4 regions of the Rhizobium sp. IBUN genome follow, and region 1 is predicted to be linked to each of the others. Evidence: predicted binding sites of a transcription regulator. Region 1 holds the regulator's gene; each other region holds the start of a gene.

Region 1 (4,522 bases):
AGCAGTTCAATTCGAGCGTCCGCACGCTTTCCGGCACAATGAGGGATATCGCGACAGCAACCACTACGGTCAGGACTGGCACCAGCGAAATCGCAACAAGCACGGATGATCTGGCCCGGCGAACGGAACATCAGGCCGCATCGCTGGAGCAGGCAGCCTCGGCGTTAGATCAGATCACGGTTACGGTCAAAAACTCGTCGGAACGCGCCCATGAAGCAAACGCGATGATGACGGTGACGAAGGAAAGCGCCAGCTATTCGGCAACTGTCGTGCACGAGGCCGTAGCTGCGATGGAGAAGATCGAAGCATCATCCGTGCAGATCGGCGAAATCATCAACGTCATCGACGAGATCGCCTTCCAGACCAACTTGCTCGCGCTCAATGCTGGTGTTGAGGCCGCTCGTGCAGGCGAGGCCGGAAAGGGTTTTGCCGTCGTGGCGCAAGAAGTGCGCGACCTCGCCGGCCGCTCTGCCAAGCTGGCGAAGGAAATCAAGCAGTTGGTCGAGACTTCGTCCAGTCAGGTGTCAACCGGCGTTGCCTTGGTGAACCGCACCGGCGAAGCCTTGAACAGTATCGATCAGCAGGTGCTGAAGGTGACGACGCTGATCGAGGCGATCGTGCGCTCTTCCTCTGAACAGACGACCGCGCTCGTCGAGGTCAATGCCGCCGTCAACACCATGGACAGCGTCACCCAACAAAACGCCGCGATGGCGGAGGAAACCAGCGCAGCCTGCCGCGAGCTTGGCAACGAGGCTCTACACCTCAATCACCTGCTCTCTCGCTTCGCTCTCGAAGGCACGGAGAGGACGGCAGGATCGGCATATCCCACAAAGACGAGGTTGGCGCTCGCCGGTTGACAGCGTGCACGTCCATCCATTTATCCCGCCTTGGCAATCGCATCGAAGGCCAGCAGCTTTTCGAGAAGCCGCGGCATATCCCGCAGATAGACCATGTTGGGACCATCCGAAGGCGCATTGTCAGGATCTTCGTGGGTTTCCACGAATACGCCAGCGACGCCGACAGCGACCGCCGCACGCGCGAGCGTCTCCACGAACTCGCGCTGCCCTCCGCTCGAACCGCCCTGCCCGCCCGGCTGCTGGACCGAATGCGTGGCGTCGAAGACCACGGGGGCGCCCATCGCCGCCATGATAGGCAGCGATCGCATGTCGGAGACCAGCGTATTGTAGCCGAAGGAAGCACCGCGTTCGCAAAGCAAGATGTTCGGATTTCCGCTCGAATTCAGCTTGTTGAGGACGTTCTTCATGTCCCAGGGCGCGAGGAACTGCCCCTTCTTGACGTTGATGACGCGGCCGGTCTTGGCGGCGGCAACGAGCAGGTCGGTCTGACGGCTGAGGAAAGCTGGGATCTGCAGGATGTCGACGACGGTGGACACCTTGGCACACTGCTCTTCGGTATGAATGTCGGTCAGGACAGGAAAGCCGTATTCCTTCTTGAGATCGGCAAACACTTCAAGCGCCGTTTCGAGGCCGATACCGCGCTGCGCTGACAGCGACGTCCGGTTCGCCTTGTCAAAGGAGGACTTGTAGACGAGGCCGAGACCAAGCTTGTCGCACAGTTCCTTCAGCACACCGGCGACCATGAAGGCATGCTCGCGGCTCTCCATCTGACAAGGCCCGGCAATCAGCGACAGCTTGCCGGAATTCGAAAAGGTGACGCGGCCGGCGCCTTCGCCGACCACGACTTCGGAATTTGTCTGGCTCATCGTTTCTCCTCGAAGGCGAAGAGAGCGCCCTGTCCGGGCGCGGCCTTCACCAGAATTCGATTGTTCTTGCGCGTATAGGTCATCCCGTTAGCAGCCAATTGCGCTTCTGTCACGGCGAGATCGCCGACTTTGAAAACGATGGCAACACCACGCAGACCGCGATCGTCGGAAGGCGCAGGGATGTCGAAGTAGGCGTCCAGTCCATCCGGGGAGAGAACACTCACTCTGGCATTCGGAGTTGTCACACTCACACCGAAGGCCTCATTGGTCGTTCCCAAACTGTGGGCGGCGGCGCGCAGGAATGGTCCAAACGCCTTGGGGTCGGGTGCCCCAAGCACGATCTCTGCGATCCCAACCACCCCATTTGGATGCACTTGCAGGGCTTTCCGGTCGGCTGGCAGCGGGTTGACACGTTGGCATGTGAAGAAAAAGAAATCGGGAGCGCGCAGGTCAACTGCAAAGGCGAGCTTGAATGCGGCCGTCACCTCCGAGCCACCGGGCATCTTCATCGGCCGCTCGAACTGCAGCATCTCGCCGCCATTGATCTTTTCGGACAGAAACCGGGCATGGTCGCGATCGGCATCCGCCGTCGCAAAGACCACGGCAGACAGCCCATCGTCTCCACATCGGAATCGAAAGGCACGGTCCCGCGCGGTGAAGACATTGCCTTTCTGCGCCGAAGCTTCATGCAGTTCGGCATTAGCGACCCCGAGAGGCTCCAGATAAGTTTCGTCGGCGAAGAATATGCAGGCATTCTCGGTCCCAAACGGGTGCCGGGCGTCGGGCGCGACGGTGAATCCCAGCTTTCCGAGACGCTCGCGTGAGAGCCTGATATTTGGAACCGGCAGCACGATGTGGTCCAGCGGATGTGCTTCGCTCATGGCAACTTCTCCGGAATTTGCGAAGATGTGCGCCGGGCAACAGGACAATGCAACCCCCTTCTACGCTTTCGGTCAAATGAGACGCAAAAACTCAGCAAGTTGCAGGCAAGTTTTACGAAAATTTAGGTACTTGCGGAACACATATGGAACATATAGTGTCTGTTCTGGCTTTGTTTCACGACTCTGGGGTTCAACTTCGATGCTGACGCGCAAGCAACAGGAGCTTCTTCTCTTCATTCACGAGCGAATGAAGGAGTCCGGTGTCCCCCCTTCTTTTGATGAAATGAAGGATGCCTTGGACCTCGCGTCGAAGTCAGGCATCCACCGCCTGATTACCGCGCTGGAGGAACGGGGCTTCATTCGCCGACTGCCGAATCGGGCCCGCGCTCTGGAAGTCATCAAACTGCCCGAGGCATATAACCCGAGCCTGCAGCCCCGCCGCGGTTTTTCGCCGAGCGTTATCGAAGGCAGCCTCGGCAAACCACAGCCAGTTGTGGCGCCGAAGCCAGCGCCGCAGGGTGACAACGGCGGTTCTGCCTCTGTACCGGTCATGGGACGGATTGCTGCCGGCGTACCGATTTCGGCAATTCAGAACAATACCCATGACATCACGGTTCCGGCGGACATGCTTGGCCCAGGCGAGCACTATGCGCTTGAGGTCAAGGGCGACTCGATGATCGAGGCCGGCATCTTTGATGGCGACACGGTAATCATCCGCAACGGCAGCACCGCCAATGCCGGCGACATCGTTGTTGCGCTTGTCGATGATGAGGAAGCGACGCTCAAGCGCTTCCGCCGGAAAGGCGCCTCCATTGCACTTGAGGCGGCGAACCCGGCTTACGAGACGCGCATTTTCGGGCCTGACCGTGTCAAGGTCCAGGGCAAGCTTGTCGGCCTCATTCGCCGCTATCATTGAAGGCAAGCGGCTCGCCGTCAAAGGTGCCGCTTCGCCAATTATACGCCCGATGGCGGATCCAAGGGCGGTCGAGCCTCGTATAGGCCGTCGTGACGACGGGGCTACCTTGATCGTCGATCCTTACCTCAGCGCCACCAAAGCGACGCAAGGTTTCGCCGGTGAACAAAAGTGCGCCTGACCGGCACCCCGTCGTGCGGAGGCGAGCGGGTGTCACGACGATATCGGCCGTATCGCCCGCAGCGCCGAAGTAAGCGGGATTTTCGACGATCGTCACGACGTAGCCGCTATCGTGCGTGGCTGTGCACCAGGCGCCTTTCAGGCATACAAATCGGTTCTCAGCGCTCGTCGCAGCCTGACGTAACGCATCGCGGGCATTGCGCAATTCCACGGCAGATAACCTTTCCGATCTGCCTTGACTGTCCCGCCGCCTGATAGCGTTGACACCCTCCAACAATCGCGGTGGTTGATCTAGCTCCGCGGCGAGCGCCCTTCGCAATTGGTCGAAAATGAAGTCAGGCGGATGCGGCCGGTTCGGTGCAAGGACTTGTCCTCTCACAATCGCGACGAGATTGCCGTCTTCGGCAATGACGATGTCGGGCGGCGGTTCGCTCGGCGCAACCGCAACAAGCGCTGTTGCCAGCGCCGCAATACCAGCGCCGAGGTAGCGGATCTTGGTGCGCAGAATGGCAAGTAAGAGGAACCCTGCAACCGCCACAGGAAAATACCAACCCGGCAATTTGCCGATATCGATATTGCCGCCCCAGGCCGAGACCATCTGGGCAATGGCGATCACGATGTCGAGCCCGAAACCGGCAATTTTCCACGGAATGACGTCGAGGCCAAACGGTGTCAGCAGCATAGCGAACATGCCCATCGGCATCACCACGAAAGAGATCACCGGCATGGCCATGAGATTTGCCGGCAGACCATAAGCGCTGAGCCGGTGGAAGTGCTCGACGGCGAAAAGCGCGGTCGAGAAGCCGCCGATCATCGAGGTCAGCA
Region 2 (4,522 bases), on a different contig from region 1:
CTGCGCGGGATTTCCGACGGTGTCGAAGAGTTGCAGCACATTTCCGGCTGGACAGAATACCTGCATGTCATCGACCGCAAGCTTTCCTATGCCGTCGACAGCCTGTTTACGGCTCTGGAAGACGGCGTATTCTGGTTCTAACCCCTGCGGGATAGGGACAATCAGCACAATAAAATCCTCGGCCGGGGGATTTCGCGCATTGCAAGACCGGGTGCTTTTCATTAAAGGCTCGCCATGACCCAGACAGCACATCCAGACAGCGTCCTCATCGTCGATTTCGGCAGCCAGGTAACCCAGCTGATCGCACGCCGCGTGCGCGAAACGGGTGTCTACTGCGAGATCGTTCCCTTCCAGTCCGCCGAAGAAGGCTTCAAGCGCCTGGAGCCGAAAGCCGTGATCCTGTCCGGCAGCCCGGCCTCGACGGTTGATGAAGGCTCGCCCCGCGCGCCCCAGATCATCTTCGACAGCGGCCTGCCCGTTTTCGGCATCTGCTACGGCCAGCAGACGATGTGCATGCAGCTCGGCGGCAAGGTCGAGAGCGGTCATCACCGCGAATTCGGTCGCGCCTTCCTCGAAGTCGACGAAGACAACCAACTGTTCGAAGGCCTCTGGTCGAAGGGCTCCCGCCATCAGGTCTGGATGAGCCATGGCGACCGCGTGACGGCGCTGCCTGAAGGCTTCAAGGTCGTCGCGACTTCGCCGAACGCGCCTTACGCCTTCATCGCCGACGAGAAGCGCAAATATTATGGCGTGCAGTTCCACCCGGAAGTCGTGCACACGCCCGATGGCGCCAAGCTGATCGGCAACTTCATTCACAACATCGCCGGCATCAAAGGTGACTGGTCGATGTCGGCCTATCGCCAGAAGGCGGTCGAAGCGATCCGCGAGCAGGTCGGCGACAAGCGCGTCCTCTGCGCCCTTTCGGGCGGCGTCGACAGCTCGGTCGCAGCACTACTGATCCACGAAGCGATCGGCGACAAGCTCACGTGCGTGCTCGTCGACCACGGACTGATGCGCAAGGACGAGGCGGCCAACGTCGTCGCCATGTTCCGCGAACACTACAATCTGCACCTCATCCACGTCGACGCATCCGACAAGTTCATCGGCGAGCTCGAGGGTGTTTCCGATCCAGAGACCAAGCGCAAGATCATCGGTCGCCTGTTCATCGAGACCTTCGAGGAAGAGGCCAAGAAGCTCGGCGGCGCCGACTTCCTCGGCCAGGGCACGCTCTATCCTGATGTGATCGAAAGCGTTTCCTTCACCGGCGGACCGTCGGTGACGATCAAGTCGCACCACAATGTCGGAGGCCTTCCCGAGCGCATGAACATGCAGCTCGTCGAGCCGCTGCGCGAACTCTTCAAGGACGAAGTGCGCGTGCTTGGCAAGGAGCTCGGCCTGCCCGACTCGTTCATCGGCCGCCACCCCTTCCCGGGTCCGGGTCTCGCGATCCGCTGCCCGGGTGGCATCACCCGCGAAAAGCTGGAGATTCTCCGCGAAGCCGACGCCATCTATCTCGACGAGATCCGCAAGGCCGGCCTCTACGACGCCATCTGGCAGGCCTTCGCCGTGCTGCTGCCTGTCCAGACCGTCGGCGTCATGGGCGACGGCCGCACTTACGAGTTCGTCTGCGCGCTCCGCGCCGTGACGTCCGTCGACGGCATGACTGCGGATTTCTATCACTACGACATGGAATTCCTCGGGCGCGCCGCAACCCGCATCATCAACGAGGTGCGCGGCATCAATCGTGTCGTGTATGATGTGACCTCGAAACCGCCCGGCACCATCGAGTGGGAATGATTTGAGAGTCGCCTCAATCGAGGCGACATCCATCAGAAATCAAGTGACTGCTGCACCGGCTTTGGCGGCGCCAGGCTAACGCCTTCGAGCTCCAACATCCTCTGCTTGGACGTTGAGCCGCCGGGCGCGGAGAAGCCTCCGATCTTGTTTCCGGCCGCTAGCACGCGATGGCAGGGGATGATCAAGGCGACCGGATTTTTCGCCATCGCCTGGCCGACGTCGCGGGCGGCCTCCGGCCCTACGCCGAGTTGTTTCGCGAGCGCACCGTAGGTGGTCGTGTGGCCCCAGCCGATCTGGCGGGCAGCATCGTAAACCTGCCTGAAGAAGGCATCCTGACCAGCGAGATCGACCTTCACGGTTGAGAAGTCCGTCGGCTCTCCGCTGAAATAGCGCTTCACTGCGGCAACAGCTTCGGCAACGGCAGCCGTCGGCTTCGCCGGCTCGGCGCCGGGAATGCGGCGAAGGAGCAATCGCTCGGTTGCCTCGGCACTCGACGTCGGCAGCTGAAACCGCGTAATGCCGACATCATTCCAGGCGATGCCGCAGAAGCCACCGCTCGTCTCGAAAATCAGATAGTGATGCATTGCCTGTTGCATGGGTCATTGCCTCCCTGCTGCTCTTCTCCGAAGATCGTGCCGTCGCGGCCCGAATTCAACCCGTTTCTTGCGTCGCAGAAACTTGCTCCGGTCGATCGCTCGCCCGTCTGTTCTTTTTTTGTTCTTGCCATTTCAAGATCAAATGTTAGCAGGCATCTTTCGATTTCGCTTCGCAGAAGACGCGCCAACAACCATCGCGCTTCGCCAGAGAGAGTCTTTTCTTTGCGATAATGCCGGATCCGCAATCGCTCGACGAATGCGTGTCGATCCAGCAGTGGCTACAGCGGGAACACCTTCCCCTCGCATCGCCGCGTCCGCCGGCGGCCGTGCATGTCTCGCTCTATTGTGTCGGCAAGAGCGCCCGCATTCCCGAAGGGGTCATCGCGGCGGCACGCCAGGCAGGAACGGCGATCGAGGCGTGTCAGTTCGAGCTCGTCTTCGACCATATCATCACCTTCCTGCTGCCGCAGGACAACGCGATCGTACTCGCCGGCAATGGCGGACGGGAACTGTGGCAACTGCATGTGCAGATCGCGATCGAGATGCACCGGTTGGGCGCAGACGCCAATCTGAACCCGAACTTTCAACCTCACACCACGCTCCTCTACGACAAGGACGTGGTGCCGCGGATCGCCCTGCGGAGGCCGGTCGTGCTGGCTGCGCGCGAATTCGTTCTGCTGCACAATCGCCGGGGTCAAGCAGACTACGAAGAGCTCGGGCGCTGGCCGCTTCATGCGCGCGGATAACACCTTGCCTCCAGCTATCGAACTCGCTTAAAGCTCCTGCGACAAGGCATCAAGCGGAGAACGACATGAACACGTCCGAGATCATTATTGCCGGTGACACGACGGGTATCGAGTGGCGTTTGCCGGTTCTTCATTTCAATGGCAGCGATCCCAAGGCCCCGAAGGTCTACATTCAGGCGGCTCTCCACGCCAACGAGCTGCCGGGCACGGCGTTGGTTCACTTCCTGTGTGAAAGACTGCGCCAGTCGGAAAACGCCGGTCAGATCAAGAGCGACTTCATCGTCGTCCCGCATGCCAATCCGATCGGGGCGGCCCAGTCGCATTTCGGCGAACTTCAGGGCCGCTTCGATCTTGGATCGCGCACCAATTTCAACAGGGAGTTTCCGCTGATCTCGGTGAAAGATCGCGACGGGTTGCTTGAGGACCTCGAGCGCCGTTCGGCCGTCGAGAAACTGAAGCGCCAGCTGCTGCATATGGCGCTCGGCTGCGATCTGGTGATCGATCTGCATTGCGATGATGAATCCCTGCAATATGCCTATATCGACGATGCATTCTGGCCGGAGGCGGCCGATCTGGCCTCTGCGATGGAGATGGAAGCCGTTCTTCTCTCCGATGGCGAGAGTTCCGCCTTCGAGGAGGCCGTCGGTTTTGCCTGGAAATACGAGATCCTAGAGAAACAATCGCGCCTGCCCGGCAAGCTGTCTGTCACCGTCGAGCTTCGCGGCCGGCGTGACGTCTATCCCGAGATGGCGAAGAAGGATGCCGAGGGATTGTGGAAATTCCTGGCAAGCCGCGGCGCAATCGATGCCCCGGTCTCGCTGCCCGCTTTCGATGGCCCCGCTGTCCCGCTCGACAATATCGAGGTGGTCCGCGCGCCGGAGGCCGGCACGGTTCTCTTCCAACGCAACATCGGCGAATGGGTTGGCGAAGGCGATGTGCTTGCCACGTTGATCACCCGCCCCGGCATGGCTGACGGCAGCATCGAGATTTGTGCACCACAGGCCGGCCTGATCGTGACGCGCAGCTCCGAACGGCTGGTTCGCCGGCGCGCCGACCTGATGAAGATTGCTTGCAAGACCGCCAGCAAGGCAACACGCAAGCCTGGAACGCTGGAGGACTAAGTGACCGTCACCATCTACGGCATCAAGAACTGCGACACCATGAAGAAGGCCCGAACCTGGCTGGAAGAGCATGACGTCGCCTACCAGTTCCATGACTACAAGGCTGTCGGGATCGATCGCGCGCATCTGCAGGCCTGGACGAAGGAAGCCGGGTGGGAAACGGTGCTCAACCGAACAGGCACGACCTTTCGGAAGCTGCCCGAGGCCGAGCGCGAAAATCTCGACGAGGGCAAGGCGATCTCGCTGATGCTGGAGCAGCCAT
Region 3 (4,522 bases), on a different contig from region 1:
CCGTCCGCATCCATCTCCAAAAGAACCTGCCGATTGCCTCCGGTATCGGCGGCGGCTCGGCCGACGCGGCGGCTACGCTTCGCGGTCTGATGCGGCTCTGGAATGTCTCGCTTCTGAACGCGACCATCGAGGCAATCGCCATTCGACTTGGCGCCGACGTGCCTATGTGCCTGGCGAGCAGACCGCTGATCGCCAGGGGCATTGGCGATCAAATCGTGCCTGTCGACGACATGCCGGCCTTTGCCATGGTGCTGGCAAACCCGTTGAAAGGCGTATCAACGCCCGAGGTTTTCCGAAGGCTGACGAACAAGGCCAATCCGCCGCTCGACATGACGCCGCGTTTCAACTGGGTCGAGGCGATACGCGCTACGCGCAATGACCTTGAGCCGGTCGCTCGCGGCCTGCTCCCCGAAATTGCCGAGATCTCGACGATGCTCAAGAAGCAGGGCGCATCTTTCGTTCGCATGTCTGGTTCCGGTGCGACCTGCTACGGTATATTCCCTACGCTTGCGGCGGCGGAAGACGCCGCCGCCGCGCTTCACAGCGAACGGCCGGACTGGTATTTCGAAGCCACGGAAACGACTGCGGGAGGTCATGATGCCGGGTTTGGATGAAACGCGTCCCTTCATTCCTGTCGGCATTGCCGTGCTGACGGTCTCGGATACACGCACGCTTGCCGATGACCGCTCCGGCGATACGCTGGCCGCCAGGATCAAGGAGGCGGGGCACCGGCTGGTCGACCGCGCGATCGTCCCCGATGATCGGCAGGCGATCGCTTCCCGCGTGAAGGCGTGGACCGAACGCGACGATATCGACGTCGTCATCACCACGGGGGGAACCGGCTTTACCGGCCGCGACGTCACCCCGGAAGCTCTGGAGCCGCTCTTCGAGAAGAGGATGGATGGCTTTTCGGAAGTGTTCCACCGTATCTCCTACGACAAGATCGGCACCTCGACGATCCAGTCCCGCGCCACGGCGGGCGTTGCCAACGCGACCTTCATCTTCGCGCTGCCGGGCTCACCTGGCGCCTGCAAGGACGCCTGGGACGGCATATTGAAATCCCAGTTCGACTACCGCCACATGCCCTGCAATTTCGTGGAGATCATGCCGCGCCTCGATGAGCATCTGAAGCGCGGCGCCGGCAAGTAACGGACTGCTTCGGCAGGCGACCGTCTGCCGCTCTATGCCCCTATGCCCGGCAGAGCAGGCATCGTATCCCAGCTATCACCCGACAGCAGGATGCAGCTTACGCCGTGAACATCCGTGACGAGCAGCGTCCACGTGCCGCTCTGCGCGGCGTAGACCTCAAGCATGGCGTTCTGGTTGATCAGCCCGACCGCCGTCAGTCTCTCGGCAAAATTCTTGTCGAGGAAATTGACGACCTCGGATCGGCCTGCGCAACTGCGCATCATCTGCGATGCTGCCGAATGCGGATGCGCGATCATCGATGTCGTCAATATGACGGCCGCTATCAGGCCGCGGATCATATTGCGTTTCATGACGCACCTCCTTTTGCCGGAAACCGGCAGAAGAGGAGACTTCCGCTGACCTGTTCTGCCGTCTGCCGGCATTCCATGGTCGACCGTCACGAAGCGAGGCGCTCGGGCGGCGCCATGATGAAATTATAGCGCAAAATTGTATCGGGCGCCAATTATCTGCATGGGTAGCACGCGGAGCAGCGCCCTACCTACTATCGCGCCGCGCGCGCGACCCAGGATGGAATCAGCTCGCTGCTGAGCTTGCGCAGCTTTTGCCCCTTCGCGAATTCCGCGAGACGCATTCCGCTTCTTGCGGCAGCGATCGCCTGCGCCTTCGGAAGGAGAAGCCCTAGCTCCAGCGGCGACGAAGCACGCCCGATACGCTGCAGGAACGGCCGTCGGTATCCGCGCGACGCGGTGAACCGCGCCGGTAGCTTGTTCAGGGTCATATACTCAGCAATCTCGTCGATCCAGCCGGTCTGCGGTCGCGCCCCCGGTTCCACGAAAAGGAGCCACTCGCCTCGCGCCGAATGCACTATGTCCTTGATATCCCATTGTGAATGGAAGCGGCAGCCGGCGGCGTCGGCCACCCTCGACGTTCCATCCCGCGAGTCGTGGTCCAGCACCACGACGTCGCTGACGAGCCCCTCCACTGCGCCTGCAACCAACACCGATAATGTCTGCGCCAGTTCCGGTTCCTGATCCTGGCATTCCAGTACAACTGTCAACATTGCCTATTCATAGAGCGCCGCACAAAAATTTGCCAGCGACACTTTCCTCATTTTGTTCTTGCATTGTTCTCTTTTTGCCGATAGGAATTTAATCATCAGAACGGATGGAAGCAAAGCTTCCGCCAGCGGAGAATCCGATGAATGAGCAGTCCCTTGCAGGGCAGGCCGCATTCGCGCCTGCCCATACGGCAGATATTGCCGATACGATGATCGTATCTGCCGGCCTGCGGATCGATGTCGACCGCCGCCGTGGGCGTGCGGCCGGGCTTAATCCGAGCGGGCGTTTTGAGCCTCTGCGTCGGGAAGCGTTCGACGATGCCTGGCAGAACCTTGAGGATCTGCCGCCGTTCAAGACCGACGTGCAGATCGAGAAGCCGCGAACGGTCATCACCCGCAACGAGTCGCCGGACATTCCCTTCGACCGCTCGATCAATCCCTATCGCGGCTGCGAGCATGGCTGCATTTACTGCTTCGCGCGGCCGACGCATGCCTATATGGGCCTTTCGGCCGGTCTGGACTTCGAAGCCAAGCTGTTTGCCAAGCCGGATGCGGCGAAACTCCTGGAGCGAGAATTGGCGAAGCCCGGTTACAAGCCGCGGGTGATCGCGATCGGCACCAACACCGATCCCTACCAGCCGATCGAAAAGGAATGGCGTATCATGCGGCAGATCCTTGAGGTGCTGGAAAAGGCGAACCATCCGGTTTCGATCGTAACCAAGTCGGTAATGATCCTGCGCGACCTCGACATTCTCTCGGCGATGGCGGAAAGAAACCTTGTCCGCGTTTCACTGTCGGTGACGACGCTCGACCGAAAGCTGGCGCGGACCATGGAGCCCCGCGCCTCGACGCCGACGCGCCGGCTGGAGGCCATCCGCGCGCTCTCCGAGGCAGGCATCCAGACATCGGTCCTGGCTGCCCCGATGATTCCGGCGCTCAACGACCATGAGCTTGAGCGAATTCTGGATGCGGCGCACGCGGCGGGTGCCACCGAGGCGGGTTATGTCATCCTGCGTCTCCCGCTCGAGGTGTCGCCACTGTTTCGCGACTGGCTGCTGCAGAACTATCCCGACCGCTATCGTCACGTCATGTCGCTGGTCCGCTCGATGCGCGGCGGAAAGGATTACGATGCTGAGTTCGGCAAGCGGATGAAGGGCGCCGGACCCTATGCCTGGCAGATTGCGCGCCGTTTCGAAATGGCGACGAAACGGCTAGGCATGACCCGGCGCAGCATACCGCTGCGGGACGACCTGTTCGTTCCGCCCGATGGCAGCGGCGTCCAGCTCTCGCTGCTCTGACATTTCAGCTTCGCGGATGGTCGCCCTGCCCTTCCGCGCTCGAGTCCCTGGCCCGCCGCCCTGATCCGGGGACTTGCAGGAAATCGGGTTGGCGTGCGAGGGTCAGCTTCATGAGCCGTCGCACGTCACCCGATTCTCCCATGCTTTTCGAAGATGTCCCCCTCGTGCCGGATTTCCGGCTGGAGCTGAACGCGCGCAAGGCCGGTCACTGGCCGGTTGCAGGTGCCGATGAGGCCGGACGGGGGCCGCTGGCCGGTCCCGTCGTGGCGGCAGCCGTCATTCTCGATCCGAAACGCTTTCCTGAAGGCCTGAACGATTCGAAGCAGCTCTCGGCCCTGAGGCGCGAAGAGCTTTTCGTTCAGATTCTCGCAACCGCGACCGTCTCGATCGCCTCTTCAAGTTCGACGCGCATCGACGAGACCGATATCCGCAAGGCCAGTCTGGATGCCATGCGCCGCGCCATCTGCGGCCTGTCGATACCAGCTAGCTTTGTCCTGACCGATGGGCTTGACGTTCCGCCTGGGCTCGCCTGCCCCGGCCAGGCAGTCGTGAAGGGTGATGCGCGCTCCGTCTCGATCGCCGCCGCATCGATCGTCGCCAAGGTGACGCGCGACCGGATGATGGCGCGCGCCGACAGCACCTTTCCGGCTTACGGCTTTGCCGCGCATGCCGGCTATGGCACCGCGCAACATCGGGCCGGTATCGAAAAGCACGGTCCCTGCTCGCTGCACAGGATGACCTTCAGCCCGCTGAAGAAGGTGCAGGGTATCGAACTCGACAGCGATTGATCCCGTCCGCGACTTACCAATACAGCTCCAAATCGGCATAGGGGACGATCGATGTGATCGCACCCCTGCCACACCACCCGGCATGCGGGTCCGCACCGGGCGGTTCGAGAGATTGAGGTTAGACGAGCCTGGGCATTCCAAGTTGGTCAGCCCATCTAATGGTGAGGGTGGCGTTAAGGAGCTTGCCGCTGTTGCGCCACCAGCGACCGGCATTTGCTGCCACTTGCTGG
Region 4 (4,522 bases), on a different contig from region 1:
CCGTTTGCGCCAGGCACAACGGCAATCATGTTCTCGCCGTCACCGCCGACGAGGATCAGTGCGGTTCCGGTCGGCTCGTCGACCTGCTTGACGGTTTCAAGTCCAGTGCCGGCGTCCTTCAAGAGAGCAACCGCCGGCTCCGCAAAGGCGTCGCGGCCGACGGCTCCCGCCATGTGAACGGTTCGGCCGGCGCGTCGCGCCGCAAGTGCCTGATTGGCGCCCTTGCCGCCTGCTGCCGTTGAGAAGCCGTTGCCGGCAACCGTTTCGCCGGGCTTCGGCAAGCGCGCGGTGGTGGCGATGAGGTCCATGTTGATGGAGCCGAAGACTGTGATCATGAGTGTCCTGTCCAATGCTTTTCTTGAGCGCGACACTGCCTGAAGGGCTTACTCGTCGTCAACCACTCTGAGCTTCAGAAGCCCGCTGCGGCTGTCGACGGATTTTGGCGCGCCATCACCGTCCCGCGCCGCGGCCTTGCTGTTGTCGCCGCCCTCGAACTCCAGAGCTTCGATTTTCGCGCCGCGCTTGGTGAGCTTATCGGTGGAGGTGAGGATCTGGTCGACATCTCTTTGCGTCATGGAAAAATGGCTCTGCAGCTTGCGGACACGCTCGTCGAGACGGCCGAGATCGTCCATCAGGTTCGCGACTTCGCCCTGGATGACGTGTGCCTGGGCCCGCATCCGCTGATCCTTCAGGACTGCCTGAATAACCTGGATGGAGAGCATCAGCAGCGAAGGCGACACGATGACGATGCGCGACCGGTGCGCCTTCTGCACGATCGCTTCGAAATTCTCGTGGATCTCCGCGAAGATCGATTCCGACGGCACGAACATGAAGGCCGTGTCCTGCGTCTCGCCCTGGATCAGATATTTCTCGGAGATATCGCGGATGTGCGTTTCCATGTCGCGGCGGAACTGCTGCGAGGCGACCTTGGCTCCGTCAGGTCCGCCGGCGTCCCGGATCGCGTTCCAGGCTTCAAGCGGGAACTTCGCGTCGATCACCAGCGGTGGTGCGCCGTTGGGCATGCGAATGGTGCAGTCCGGGCGCGAGCCATTGGAAAGCGTCTGTTGGAAGGCATAGGCCCCCATCGGAAGGCCGTCGGCGACAATCGTCTCCATGCGCGATTGGCCGAAAGCGCCGCGTGTCTGCTTGTTGGAGAGGATCGCCTGCAAACCGACGACATCTTTCGCCAGTGTCTGGATGTTGTTCTGGGCGGCATCGATGACGGCGAGACGCTCCTGCAGCCGCTGCAGGTTCTCGTGCGTCGATTTGGTCTGCTCGCTGATCGTCGAACTGACGCGCTGCGACATACCATCGAGACGCTGGTTGATCGCCTGGTTGAGCTCGGACTGCCTCGAGCCGAACACTTCGGCCATTGTCGACATGCGCCCGTGCATTTCCGCCTGGATTTTCAGAAGTTCGGCCATTCGAGCATCCGTCTCGGCGGCACGGAGGCTCGCTACCTCGGCCTGCTCGCGCCGCACCTGCCCGCTGCGGACGAGAAGGAGGATCAGCAACAAGACCAGAGCCGCGATCGCGCCTCCGGCGAGCGCCAGCGTGGCAGGACTGATACGGGAAAGGGCGAGGAGAAACGACTCAGAGCTGGTGTTCATTTCGCCACCATAACAAACTCGTGTGGGATGGCTAGATCAAAACGTGAACAACTCGCAAGGCTTCCGAAAGGATTGGCTCGCAGAGGGAACAAACGACAGTTGACAAATCTCAAGTTCATTTAACCTTTGCTCAACCATATTGCGTAAAAGGTCAGGTCAAATTCCCTTTTGCATCAATTACAAAGCAGAGAGATCATGACCAGCCAGCAGTCCGACAGCACGCTCAAGCAACGCCTCGATTTCATCGAGCTGGACGACGGAGCCCGCGCGGCGCTGCGTGAGATGCGCCCGGCAATCTCGGAGTTGCTCGGCGGCGCTCTCGACAAGTTTTACGCGAAGCTGGCAAGGACGTCTGAGGTCGCAAGCTTCTTTGCCGATAAAGCGCATATGGGACATGCCAAGAAGCGCCAGGAAGACCACTGGGCCAATCTGGCTGGCGGCAACTTCGACGAAACCTACGTCAAAGGCGTGGTCACGGTGGGCAAGACCCATGCCCGTATTGGCCTCGAGCCTCGCTGGTATATCGGCGGCTACGCGCTGCTGATGAGCGAACTCGTGAAGGGCCTGATGGCCAAGCAGTGGCCCTCCATGTTCGCCAGGCAGCAGGGCAAGGTGCTGGCCGAGAAGCTTTCAGCGGTCATCAAGGCCGCGATGCTCGATATGGACTATTCGATCTCGGTCTATCTGGAAGCGCTCGAAGAGAAGCGACGCAAGCTGGAAGAAGAGCGCGTAAAGGGCGAGCAGGATCAGGCCGTTGCGCTCGATCATCTTCGCCGCGGTCTGGAGGCGCTGTCGAACGGCGATCTCGAGGCCACGCTGCCGCCAGATCTCCCCGGTAATTTCAAAGCCATGGCCGACGACTATAACCGCGCCGTCGCCGCTCTTCGCACGTCCTTTGGCTCGGTGCGGGCAACCTCGGGCGAGATCCTGAGGGGTACGGACGTGATCGCCAAGGCCTCCGATGACCTTGCCTTGCGAACGGCCCAGCAGGCAGCTGGCGTCGAGGAAAGCTCGGCGGCGCTGCAACAGCTTTCGGTCAGTGTCGGACAGACTGCCGCAAACGCCGAAAAGGCATCCGGTGCGGTCCGTGAGACGCAGCAGAAGGCCAAGAACTCCGGCGAACTCGTCACCAGCGCCGTTTCCGCGATGGCCGGCATCGAAAAATCCTCGACCGAGATCGCCAAGATCATCGGCGTCATCGACGAGATCGCTTTCCAGACGAACCTGCTGGCGTTGAACGCCGGCGTGGAAGCTGCGCGTGCCGGCGAAGCGGGCAAGGGCTTTGCCGTCGTGGCGCAAGAGGTCCGCCAACTGGCGCAACGCACCGCCGACGCCGCCAAGGAGATCAAGAACCTGATTTCGGAAAGCTCGGTCCAGGTGAACGAAGGAGTGGACATCGTCAGCAGCACCGGCGAGGCGCTGAACGACATGATCAACCGCATCGATATCATCAACAGCTTCGTTGCCGATATCGCCGCTGCCGCGCGCGATCAGGCAACCGGGGTCAACGAGGTCAGTGTCGCCATCCGCAACATGGACACGATTACGCAGCAGAACTCGGGAATGGTCGAGAACACCTCTGCCGAGACGCGGCGCCTGCGCGGCGAAGTCGATAATCTGGTTGCACTGCTGCAGCGCTTCCGTACCGGCGTCGAGCAACGTTCGATGACCACGACACGCCGCGCCGCATGACGGGAATGCGGCGAAATTCTGGGCTGGGGCGTAAAAAAGCGCTCCGCCAGCCCACCGGATAATTCCATCCTGGAAAAAGATGCGTTATGGGAACGCCATGACCATCAAGCCACTCATCATTCTCCCCGATCCGCTGCTTCGTCAGGTTTCCAAGCCGATCGAGCGCGTCGACGCCGATCTTCAGCGACTTGCCGACGACATGCTTGAAACCATGTACGACGCGCCCGGTATCGGCCTTGCTGCCATCCAGATCGGCGTGCCGCGCCGCATGCTGGTCATCGACGTTTCCCGCGAGGGCGAAGAGAAGCAGCCCCTCGTATTCGTCAATCCGGAGGTCGTGGCATCGACAGACGAGCGTTCGGTATATGAGGAGGGATGCCTTTCGATCCCTGACTATTATGCCGAAGTCGAACGCCCGGCGACCGTCACCGTCAAATATCTCGACCGTGATGGCAAGGAGCAGACGGTGCAAGCCGACGGCCTGCTCGCGACCTGCCTGCAGCACGAGATTGACCACCTGAACGGCGTACTCTTCATCGACCACATTTCTCGCCTGAAGCGGGACATGGTGATCAAGAAGTTCACAAAGGCGGCGAAGTCGGCGAAGGCGCTCTAACCGGACCTTTGCTGACGCAGCCTCGCTGGACAGGCGATTTCGCGGGCCGGATGCCTGAAGGGGCTTGATCTGAAGCTCGCAAGCCCGTTTGAAGACGTCTGACCGGAAACATGGCGGGATAGAAATGTCGCTTCGCATCATCTTCATGGGCACGCCCGAATTCTCCGTCCCGACCCTGCGAGCGCTGATCGACGCGGGTCACACGATTCTTGCCGTCTACACGCAGCCACCACGGCCGGGCGGACGGCGCGGGTTGGACCTGCAGAAGTCGCCGGTGCACCAGGCGGCTGAGCTGCTCGGCATTCCCGTCTTTACGCCGGTGAATTTCAAGGATCCGGAAGAGCGCGAGCGCTTCAGGGCGCATGATGCAGATGTCGCTGTTGTGGTTGCCTATGGACTGCTATTGCCGGAGGCGATTCTGACCGGCACGCGACACGGCTGCTACAATGGTCATGCCTCACTCCTGCCCCGGTGGCGGGGTGCTGCTCCGATTCAGCGGGCGATCATGGCCGGCGACGAAAAGACCGGCATGATGGTGATGAAGATGGACAAGGGGCTCGATACCGGCCCGGTGGCTCTCACCGGTGAAGTCGAGATCGGCCCC

Evidence for each region. Region 1 encodes LexA, which represses DNA repair genes until DNA is damaged. Its sites were predicted from a motif close to TGTTCNNNNTGTGTTCNG; they were not measured.
Region 2: RHIBUN_RS0104535 (2'-5' RNA ligase family protein) is a predicted target of LexA. The motif match lies at 2,502-2,519, and genes of this name have one in related genera.
Region 3: RHIBUN_RS0126805 (glycosyl transferase) is a predicted target of LexA. The motif match lies at 2,263-2,280, and genes of this name have one in related genera.
Region 4: RHIBUN_RS0105205 (DNA recombination protein RmuC) is a predicted target of LexA. The motif match lies at 1,643-1,660, and genes of this name have one in related genera.

What each region holds. Positions count from the first base shown of each region.
Region 1 is NZ_AZNV01000005.1:81,767-86,288, forward strand. It holds gene RHIBUN_RS0107160 (methyl-accepting chemotaxis protein) at 1-857, shown strand, start outside; gene kdsA (3-deoxy-8-phosphooctulonate synthase) at 878-1,723, opposite strand; gene RHIBUN_RS0107170 (VOC family protein) at 1,720-2,604, opposite strand; gene lexA (transcriptional repressor LexA) at 2,804-3,520, shown strand; partial or broken gene RHIBUN_RS33155 (ComEC/Rec2 family competence protein) at 3,501-4,522, opposite strand, start outside.
Region 2 is NZ_AZNV01000003.1:92,642-97,163, reverse strand. It holds gene RHIBUN_RS0104550 (5'-methylthioadenosine/S-adenosylhomocysteine nucleosidase) at 1-141, shown strand, start outside; gene guaA (glutamine-hydrolyzing GMP synthase) at 235-1,797, shown strand; gene RHIBUN_RS0104540 (methylated-DNA--[protein]-cysteine S-methyltransferase) at 1,830-2,393, opposite strand; gene RHIBUN_RS0104535 (2'-5' RNA ligase family protein) at 2,624-3,139, shown strand; gene RHIBUN_RS0104530 (succinylglutamate desuccinylase/aspartoacylase family protein) at 3,205-4,260, shown strand; gene RHIBUN_RS0104525 (ArsC family reductase) at 4,261-4,522, shown strand, end outside.
Region 3 is NZ_AZNV01000041.1:43,564-48,085, forward strand. It holds gene RHIBUN_RS0126790 (4-(cytidine 5'-diphospho)-2-C-methyl-D-erythritol kinase) at 1-614, shown strand, start outside; gene moaB (molybdenum cofactor biosynthesis protein B) at 598-1,149, shown strand; gene RHIBUN_RS0126800 (hypothetical protein) at 1,182-1,499, opposite strand; gene RHIBUN_RS0126805 (glycosyl transferase) at 1,691-2,209, opposite strand; gene RHIBUN_RS0126810 (PA0069 family radical SAM protein) at 2,347-3,504, shown strand; gene RHIBUN_RS0126815 (ribonuclease HII) at 3,615-4,292, shown strand; partial or broken gene RHIBUN_RS37135 (hypothetical protein) at 4,411-4,522, opposite strand, start outside.
Region 4 is NZ_AZNV01000003.1:227,976-232,497, forward strand. It holds gene RHIBUN_RS0105200 (ribokinase) at 1-335, opposite strand, end outside; gene RHIBUN_RS0105205 (DNA recombination protein RmuC) at 384-1,610, opposite strand; gene RHIBUN_RS0105210 (globin-coupled sensor protein) at 1,806-3,302, shown strand; gene def (peptide deformylase) at 3,400-3,918, shown strand; gene fmt (methionyl-tRNA formyltransferase) at 4,043-4,522, shown strand, end outside.